4 regions of the Micromonospora sp. WMMC273 genome follow, and region 1 is predicted to be linked to each of the others. Evidence: riboswitches for the same ligand, from Rfam matches in the RefSeq annotation. Region 1 holds a riboswitch; each other region holds the start of a gene.
The links. Region 1 has a riboswitch for cyclic di-AMP ahead of O7611_RS00810 (coiled-coil domain-containing protein). Riboswitches for the same ligand answer to the same signal wherever they lie in the genome.
Positions count from the first base shown of each region.

Region 1 (2,166 bases):
ATCGGCGCCGGCCAGCCGCCGCTGCTCGTCGCGATCGTCGGCGCCGCGTTGATCATGTTCGTGGTGCTCTACCTGACCCACGGGATCACCGCACAGACGTCCGTCGCGGTGCTCGGCACGCTCGGCAGCCTGGTGGTCACCGGCGTGCTCGGCCTGCTCGCCACGTCCGCCACCCACCTGACCGGCTTCGGCAGCGAGGACGCCACCACGCTGTCCATGTTCCAGGGCGGCGTGGACCTGCACGGACTGCTTCTGGCCAGCATCATCATCGGCTCGCTGGGCGTGCTGGACGACGTCACGGTCACCCAGGCGGCCACCGTCACCGAACTGGCGCACGCCAACCCCGGACTGTCCCGGCGGCAGCTCTACCGGGCCGCGACCCGGGTCGGCCGGGCCCACATCGCGTCCACCGTCAACACCATCGTGCTGGCGTACGCGGGCGCCTCACTGCCGCTGCTGCTCCTCCTGGTCGCCGACTCCCGCCCGGTGAGCGAGATCCTCACCAGTGAGTTCCTCGCCCAGGAGATCGTCCGCAGCGCGGTGGCGACGCTCGGCCTGATCGCCGCCGTACCGCTGACGACCGGACTGGCCGCGATCGTGACCACCGCCGGGCGGCGCTCGCCCGGCGCGGAGCCGGCGCCCGCCGCGCCCCGGCCGCCGGCCGGACGGGACGACGCACTGGAGGCGCTCGGCGGCGGGAAGAGTACGGAGGCCGCATGGTGACACTCCGCAGCGTGACCATCGAATCTAAACGCGACGCTGGTCACGGTGTGCCACGGCGAAATCTCGCTATTGGTCGGCTTCCGGACGTAGATCCTCACGAGTGCTGTCAGGTAACCTCGCTGCCGGTCACCGCCGAAGGCGCGCACCGGCGCCAGCGGTGCCGCCGCCCAATCGCCCACGGGCGAACCGGGGAACCAGGTACATGGGGTGAATCCGCGACAGCGGTAGGGGCCACTTCCGTCCCGAACCCGTCAGCTAACCCGGTCGGCGGCCGACGGAAGGGAACACTGTGACGGCACCCCTGCGCCGCTGGCTGACACCCGTGGTGGCCGTGCTGGCCTCGCTAGCAGTGCTGGCCGGCCCGAACCCGGCGACCGCGGCCCCCGCCGCGGCGGCCCCCGGCACCCCCTCGGGCCACGAGGAGGACGGCGATCCGCCACTCATCACCGAGGCGATCGACTCCGCCAACCGGAACTTCCTCCAGGCCAAGGCGAAGCTCGCCAAGTCCCAGGACCGCCAGCGGCGGCTGGCGGCCGAGGTGAAGACGGCACAGGCCGAACTCGACGCGCTCAGCCCGCAGGTCAACCAGCTCGCCGCCCAGTCCTACCGGACCGGCCGGATGGGTGCGATGGCGATGCTGTTGGAGAGCAACTCCCCCGACTCGTTCGTCCGCCGGGTCAACGCCCTGGACGAGCTGAACCTCCTCAACGCGCAGCGCCTGGCCGCCATCAACGCGGTCAAGACCCGCGCCGAGCAGGCCAAGATCGCGCTCGACGCCGAGGTGCGTGAGCAGGAGAAGCAGAAGAACGCGATGGAGCGCGAGAAGGTGCAGGCCGAGCGCGCACTGAAGCTCGTCGGCGGTCTCGGCTTCACCGGCGGCCTGGTCTCCGCCACCTCACCGGTCGCCAAGATCGCTCCCGGCCGCACTTCCGACGGCGGGTGGAAGGCCGAGTCGTGCAGCGAGGACGACCCGACCACCTCGGGCTGCGTCACGCCGCGCACGCTGCACGCGTACAAGGAGGTCCGGCGCGCCGGCTTCAAGCGCTTCGTGGGCTGCTACCGGCCCGGCGGGCCGTGGGAGCACCCCAAGGGCAAGGCGTGCGACTGGTCGCTCCAGAACAGCGGCTTCGCGCCCTGGCACAACAACGACACCCGCCGGTACGGCAACGAGGTGGCCGCGTTCCTCATCCGCAACGCCGACCGGCTGGGCATCTACTACGTCATCTGGAACCGGCAGATCTGGTTCCCGGCCACCGGCTGGAGTTCGTACAGCGGGCCGTCGAACCACACCGACCACGTCCACATGTCGCTGCTCTGATCCGGGCACCACGAAAAAGGGCCGCCCGAGGGCGGCCCTTTTTCTCGTCCGTACGGGTCAGCCCGCCAGCGCCGGGTCGGCGGGCGCGGCCGGGGCGGGCAGCGGGGCCGGGGACTGCGCCACGG
Region 1 covers NZ_JAPZBE010000001.1:153,357-155,522, reverse strand. Annotated here, with positions in the region: gene O7611_RS00815 (YibE/F family protein) at 1-723, shown strand, start outside; cyclic di-AMP (ydaO/yuaA leader) riboswitch at 878-1,008, shown strand; gene O7611_RS00810 (coiled-coil domain-containing protein) at 1,013-2,041, shown strand; gene O7611_RS00805 (carbonic anhydrase) at 2,099-2,166, opposite strand, start outside.

Region 2 (2,166 bases), 1.5 Mb from region 1:
CCGCCATGACGGCGCACTGGCGGGGCGACCTGACCGCCCGTCAGCTCGCCAACGTGCTGGCCCGCCGCAACGGATGGGATCCCCGCCGGCACCCGGCCGAGCAGGAGATCCTGCTGGCCCGCACCGTCCGGGACGGGCGCCGGGCCGGATGGGAGAGCGCCGCCGCGCGGGAGCGGACGGCCTGGCGGGACGCGGAACTGGCCGCCGAGGCCGCCCGGACGCTCGCCGCCGAGGCGTACGCGGCCACCGCCGCGCTGCGGCCCGCCCCGGCGTACCGGAGCGCGACGGCGAGCGCCGTGCCGGTGGCCGCGACGGTCCGCAACGCCCGCTGGCGCCCGGCCCGGGTCGGCTGAGACGACCGTCTCGACCGAATCGTTACCCGGAATATGGTGAGCCCGGTCACCCGGGCCGCCGAAACGGGCGCCGGGCGCAGAACGGGTCATCGAGTCCCGCGATTGCCGGTCGGGTGCTCGCCGTCTGTCCGCTTTCCGCCGCCGGGCGCCGTCGAAACTGCTTGTCCCATTGAGCGAAGTCAGTAACCGGGTGTTCCGAAATCCGTTACCGCGGATCACGTTTACGCAGGTGGGAGCGCTTGGCATGGGACATACCCACCGGTAGTGTCGGCGCGTCCGATGCGGTAATCGATCGCCGACGGCGACGCCGCACCGACCCGCCTAATCGTGTTCCACGAACCGGGGACCCATGAGCACCATCGGGGTGAATCCGCGGGCCCACGGCCCGCGGTAGGGCGTACTTCCCGCCCGAATCCGTCAGCTAACCCGGTCGGCGGCCACGGAAGGAGCAACCCCTCTTGCCCACCCCTCGATCGTCCCCCCGCCTCCACGGCGAAGCGGTGCCCGCGCGCGCCTGACGCGCGACCGGCAACCGCCCCCTGGGCGCCCGGCATCACGGGCGTTCCCGATCCCCCGGCCATCCGGCCCCGCCAGCACGTGTGAGTTCCTCCGCGTGCCGGGCCGGCGTGCGCCGCTCACGCCCCGTGGAGGATTTCGTGAAGCACCACCTGAAGCGTCAGCTGCGACGGATCGTCACCGAACGCCCGTACCAGATCATCGCCGGATCGGCCGCCGCGCTCGTGCTGGCCGCCGGTGCCGGAACCGTCGCCACCGCCGGTGACGACGCCCCGGTCCAGGAGAACACCGCCGCGGTCGCCGACCTCGGCTCCGCCCGTCTCGGCGAGCAGCCCGCCAGCCGCGGCGAGGCCCGCATCGCCGTACCGCCCAGCGCCTCCGCCGCGCCCAGCGCGTCGCCGAGCGCCTCCCCGTCCGCGAAGGCCACGGCGGACCCGGACACCACGCCCAAGGCCAAGCCGAAGCCGCCGTCGAGCAAGTCGCTCGACTACGACTACCAGGCGCAGATCAACTACTTCTACTGCGGCCCGGCCGCCGTGCGCAACGCGCTCAGCGCCGCCGGCATCGAGCGCAGCCAGGACGCGCTCGCCGGTCCTCTCGGCACCACCGAGATGGGCACCAACTCCGCCGAGGACACCACCCGGGTGCTCAACCAGCAGGTCAAGGGCAACCCGTACCGGACCCGCATGATTCCCGGCTCGGCCACCCCGGCCCAGATGGACCGCCTCCAGGCCGACGTGGTCGAGGCGATCAGCAACGGCCGCGGGGTCGTCGCGAACGTCGCCGGTACGGCCACCGACACCAACGGCGGCTGGCACTCGTTCCCGGGCGGCCACTACGTCGCCGTGGTCGGCTACAAGGACGACGGCCGGACCGTGCGGATCGCCGACTCGGCCGACCCGTCGCTGCCGTCGTACTGGGTCACCACGATCGACCTGGCGCACTGGATCGCCAGCCGCGGCTACTCCGCCTGACCGTCCCGCACACCCGAAGGCCGGCACCCCACCCGGGGCGCCGGCCTTCCTCGTCCCGCCCCCGCCCTCACGCCGTCTTGGCGCGCCGGTCTTGGACTTGTGGCACCCAGTATGCCCGGCTCGCCCGCTATGGAAGGTGCCACAACTCCAAGATCGAGGGTGAGGGCGGCGTGTGGGCGGCCGGAGCCGCAGCGAGGGGGTCGGCGGGGTTCGGTCTCGCGTGTCCGGGGCGGGCGGTGGCAGACTGCGCCAATGAGCGATGCGACGGGGAAGCGGCACCTGATTCTCCTGCACGGCATGGGTGCCACCGGCGAGGTGTGGCT
Region 2 covers NZ_JAPZBE010000001.1:1,622,537-1,624,702, forward strand. Annotated here, with positions in the region: gene O7611_RS07795 (hypothetical protein) at 1-353, shown strand, start outside; cyclic di-AMP (ydaO/yuaA leader) riboswitch at 662-804, shown strand; gene O7611_RS07800 (C39 family peptidase) at 1,010-1,843, shown strand; gene O7611_RS07805 (alpha/beta fold hydrolase) at 2,096-2,166, shown strand, end outside.
Region 2: another riboswitch for cyclic di-AMP. It lies ahead of O7611_RS07800 (C39 family peptidase); the one in region 1 lies ahead of O7611_RS00810 (coiled-coil domain-containing protein).

Region 3 (2,166 bases), 6.1 Mb from region 1:
CAGCCGGTTTCATCGACCCCGGCTTCTCCGGTCACGTCACGCTGGAGCTGTCGAACGTGGCGAACCTGCCGATCACGCTCTGGCCGGGCATGAAGATCGGCCAGCTCTGCATCTTCCGGCTCTCCTCGCCGGCCGAGCACCCGTACGGCTCGGCCGTCTACGGCTCGCGTTACCAGGGGCAGCGCGGTCCGACGCCGAGCCGGTCCTGGCAGAGCTGGCGCACCTGGCCGACGCGCTGACGGCACGGCCGGGGCCCCGCCGTCACCGGCGGAGCCCCGGGCCACGACCTCAGCCGGGACGGCCGTAGCTGTTGATGTCGCCGTCGTCGACCCGCTTCATGGTGATGGGCTTGCCGGACTGGGAGGCGTGCACCACCCAGCCGTCGCCCACGTACATCGCCACGTGGTGCAGGTCGCTGTAGTAGAAGACGAGGTCACCGGCGCGCAGCTCGGCGCGGCTGATCCGCTTCGTCACGCCGTGCTGCTGGCGCGCGCTGTGCGGCAGCGAGACCCCGCCCTTGGCCCAGGCCGCCAAGGTGAGGCCCGAGCAGTCGAAGTGGTCGGGCCCGGCCGCGCCCCAGACATAGATCTTGCCGATCTGGGCGCAGGCGAACTTGACCGCCGCCCCGGCCGGGCCGCCGGGGTAGCCGGCCGGGCACGGCGCCGGGCGCAGCGGGCCGCCGCCGCCCTTGCCGTACACCTTGAGCCGCAGCTTCTCCAGCTTGGCGATCTCGGCGTCGATCTGCTTCTTCTTCGCCGCGAGCTGGGCCTCGGTACGGGCCAGCCCGGCGATCATCTCGTCCAGCGGCTTCTTCTTCGCCGCCAGTTCGTCGCGCAGCGCGGCGACGGAGCGCACCTGCTCGTGCTGGCGGTGCGCGAAGCGGTCCAGCAGTTCCAGGCCGGTGACCAGGTCACCGGGTGAGCGGCTGCCCAGCAGCGCGTTCACTGTGGAGAGGTTGTCGCCCTTGTAGGCGTCGGCGGCGAGTCCGCCGACCTGACCGAGCGCGGCGTCCACCCGGGCCTGGAGGGGTGCGATCTGCCGGCCGAGCGCGTCGGCCTGCTTGCGCCGCGCGGCGAGCTGCTCGCGTACGGCGTTGACCTGTTCGATGACCGGTTCGAGCTTGTTCCAGTCGCGGTCGATCTGGGCCTCGATCTCGGCGACCGAGGGTTCGGCGTGTGCCGCAGTGGCGCCGCCGGTCAGAACGACTGCGGTGCCGACCAGCGCGGCGAGGGCGGTGGTGAAGCGGGACCAGCGGGAACGCGGCGCGACGCTGGACCGGTCGGTGGACCGGTTCGACGACGGCCGCGGGGCATGGAGTGCCACCGGGCGTCCGTACTCCTTCTTCCGTACCGCCTACCGGGTTAGCTGACGGATTCGGGCGGGAAGGGAGCCGCCCTACCGCATCGCTGCGGATTCACCCCAGGTACCTGGTTCCCCGGCTCGCCCGGAGGCGACTCGGCGGTGTCGGACCGTCACCGACCGGGTTGGACGGTGAGACGTGCGGCCGACGATTCACCAGAGTAAGGACCACCGTTATCGATCCGCAACTTCCAGCGACGTGACACTCCGTACGCGATGAAGGGCCGCACCCGGAGCGGAGGTGAAATTTTCTTTCAAGGCTGATTACTCGCTGGAAAGGTATTGACCCCCGCGGGTGTGCGGAGTGAGGGTGGAGACGCAGTGACACCCATCCCTGTCCAGGAGGTTCGATGCACCTCTCCGCCCCGCCGTCGGGCAGACGGATACTGCTCGCCGCCGCAGTGGCGACAGCCACCGCGCTGGCGACGACCGGCCCGGTGACCGCCGCGCCGGACACGTCCGCGCCCGCGAGCGACAGGCAACAACAATACGCCGCCGCGGCGGCCGAGTACGGCGTGCCGCAGAACGTGCTGCTCGGTGTCTCCTATCTGGAGTCCCGCTGGGACACCCACCCCGGGCAGCCGAGCACGAGCGGCGGCTACGGCCCGATGCACCTGACCGACGCCGCGCACATCCTCGCCATGCCGGGCAGCGCCCACGTCGACGAGGACGAGGACCCGCGCGGCGACGACTCCCGGCCGCTGAAGCTCGACCCGGCCACCGCCGCCGCGCCGGAGCGGGAGACCCCGCTGCCGCCCGCCTCGCTCCAGACGCTCGACGCCGCCGCCGCGCTCACCGGGCTCGACG
Region 3 covers NZ_JAPZBE010000001.1:6,232,788-6,234,953, reverse strand. Annotated here, with positions in the region: gene dcd (dCTP deaminase) at 1-239, shown strand, start outside; gene O7611_RS28995 (C40 family peptidase) at 289-1,323, opposite strand; cyclic di-AMP (ydaO/yuaA leader) riboswitch at 1,337-1,471, opposite strand; gene O7611_RS28990 (N-acetylmuramoyl-L-alanine amidase) at 1,710-2,166, shown strand, end outside.
Region 3: another riboswitch for cyclic di-AMP. It lies ahead of O7611_RS28995 (C40 family peptidase); the one in region 1 lies ahead of O7611_RS00810 (coiled-coil domain-containing protein).

Region 4 (2,166 bases), 3.0 Mb from region 1:
GGGACCCGGCACCGCGGTCGCGGTGGATCCGCGCGGCCGCCTCGTGCATCGCGCGGCCGAACAGCTCGGCCTGGTCGCCCATGTTGCCGAGGCGGGCGGCGAGCGCGTCGGCGTCGGCCCGGGCCGACGCGCTGACCCGGTCGTCCAGCTCGGACAGCGCGGCGTTGGCGGCGGTGATGAGGTGTCCGCAGAGGACGTCGAGGGGCTCGCCGGCCAGCTCCGGGTCGATCGTCACGGACTCGAGCCGGCCACCCTGGACGGCGACCGCGCGAACCCGGCCGCCGGCTGCGGTGCCCTCGGCGAACAGCAGCTCACCCGGCTCGCCGTCGGCATGCGCCGAGGCCCGGGAGCGCATCGCGGTGAGCGCCTGCTGCGTGCGGGTCAGCAGCTCGTCGATGCTCGCGGCCGCCGAGAACGGGTCGTTGGTCATATCCGCGCTTTCTTCACGTCTTAGCCGAGCATGCGTGACCCTAGCAACCGGCTCCGACGAATCGCGGTCACCGGCCGGTCCGGGTCGCGTCCCGGCCCCGCGAGCAGGCCGGACACCGGCCACGCGGCGTGTCGCGGACGGCCGAGCGCCCGGCCGGGGCGAACCGGCCGGGCGCTCGGACGAGGTCAGCGCAGGCGCAGCTGCTGACCGGGGAAGATCAGGCCCGGGTCGTCGCCGACCACTGCCCGGTTGCGCTCGTGCAGGGCACGCCAGCCGCCGTCGACGCGCTGCGCCACGGCGATCTCCGACAGCGTGTCCCCGCGCCGGACCACGTACGTCCCGGCAGCGGAGGACGGCCGCGGCACCGCCTTCGTCGTGGCGCGTTCCGGCGCGGCCTTCGTCGCGGCGGCCCGCTTCGGCGCCGCCTTCTTCGGTGCCGCCTTCGTGGTCGCCCGCTCGGACCGGGTCGCCGCGCTCGCCGAGCCGCCCTTCTTGCCGCAGACCGGCCACGCGCCGATGCCCTGGCCGCGCAGCACCTTCTCCGCCACGGCGATCTGCTCGGACCGGCTGGCCAGGTCGGCGCGCGCGGCGTACTTCTGGCCGCCGTAGCCGTTCCAGGTGGCGCGGGAGAACTGGAGCCCGCCGTAGTAGCCGTTACCGGTGTTGATCTTCCAGTTGCCGCCGGACTCGCAGCGCGCGACCGCGTCCCAGTTGACGCCCGCGCTGGCCGGAGCGGCCGGGCCGAAGAGGGTCGCGGCGCCGACGGCGGCGCCGGCCAGGACCGCCCCGAGAGCGGTACGGCGGCTTCGGGCTGAGTATTCAGTTGCCATGTGGATTCCTCCACGCCGACGAGGTGAGCTGTCGGGTTCGGGCCGAGGAGCCCGGCCGCCGGTGGCGGCTTCACCCCGAGGTGACGATGCACCGTGGAACGTGTGGTTCCCCCGCTCCCGCACGAGGTTCGGTTACCGGGGCCGGCGGCGGGATTTGGCGTTTCCGGCACTCGGTGTCCGCGTCTGCGAACGAAACCGACGCTAGGAGCGATTTGCGACGATCGTCCACTTCTTGTGACGCTCTTCACCCGGCCGGGCGACCGGCGGCGGCGCTACGGTGGCAGGGCCAGGCAAGATCACGGGAGGGCTTGACGGATGACCGATCACGGACACGAGCTGACCTTCGGCGGCTTCATCACCCCCGCCGCCGCGCAGCCCGACCAGGTGGTGGCGCTGGCCCGGCTCTGCGAGCAGGTCGGGCTGGACCTGGTCACGTTCCAGGACCACCCCTACCAGCCGGGCTTCCTGGACACCTGGACGCTGATGTCCTACGTGGCCGCCGCGACCGAACGTGTCCGCCTGGCCGGAAACGTCCTCAACCTGCCGTTGCGCCAGCCGGTGGTGCTGGCCCGCAGCGTCGCCAGCCTGGACCTGCTCACCGGCGGCCGGGTCGAGCTCGGGCTCGGCGCGGGCGCGTTCTGGGACGCGATCGAGGCGGCCGGCGGGCGACGCCTGTCCCCCGGCGCCGCCGTCGAGGCCCTCGACGAGGCGATCCGGGTGATCCGCGAGGTCTGGGACACCGACCGTCGCGGCATGATCCGCGTCGACGGCGAGCACTACCGGGTGGTCGGCGCCAAGCGTGGCCCGGCGCCCGCGCACCCGGTGGGCATCTGGGTCGGCGCGTACAAGCCGCGCATGCTGCGCCTGGTCGGCCGCGCCGCGGACGGCTGGCTGCCGTCCCTGTCG
Region 4 covers NZ_JAPZBE010000001.1:3,172,017-3,174,182, forward strand. Annotated here, with positions in the region: gene O7611_RS14860 (YbaB/EbfC family nucleoid-associated protein) at 1-430, opposite strand, end outside; gene O7611_RS14865 (LysM peptidoglycan-binding domain-containing protein) at 616-1,260, opposite strand; cyclic di-AMP (ydaO/yuaA leader) riboswitch at 1,259-1,404, opposite strand; gene O7611_RS14870 (LLM class flavin-dependent oxidoreductase) at 1,576-2,166, shown strand, end outside.
Region 4: another riboswitch for cyclic di-AMP. It lies ahead of O7611_RS14865 (LysM peptidoglycan-binding domain-containing protein); the one in region 1 lies ahead of O7611_RS00810 (coiled-coil domain-containing protein).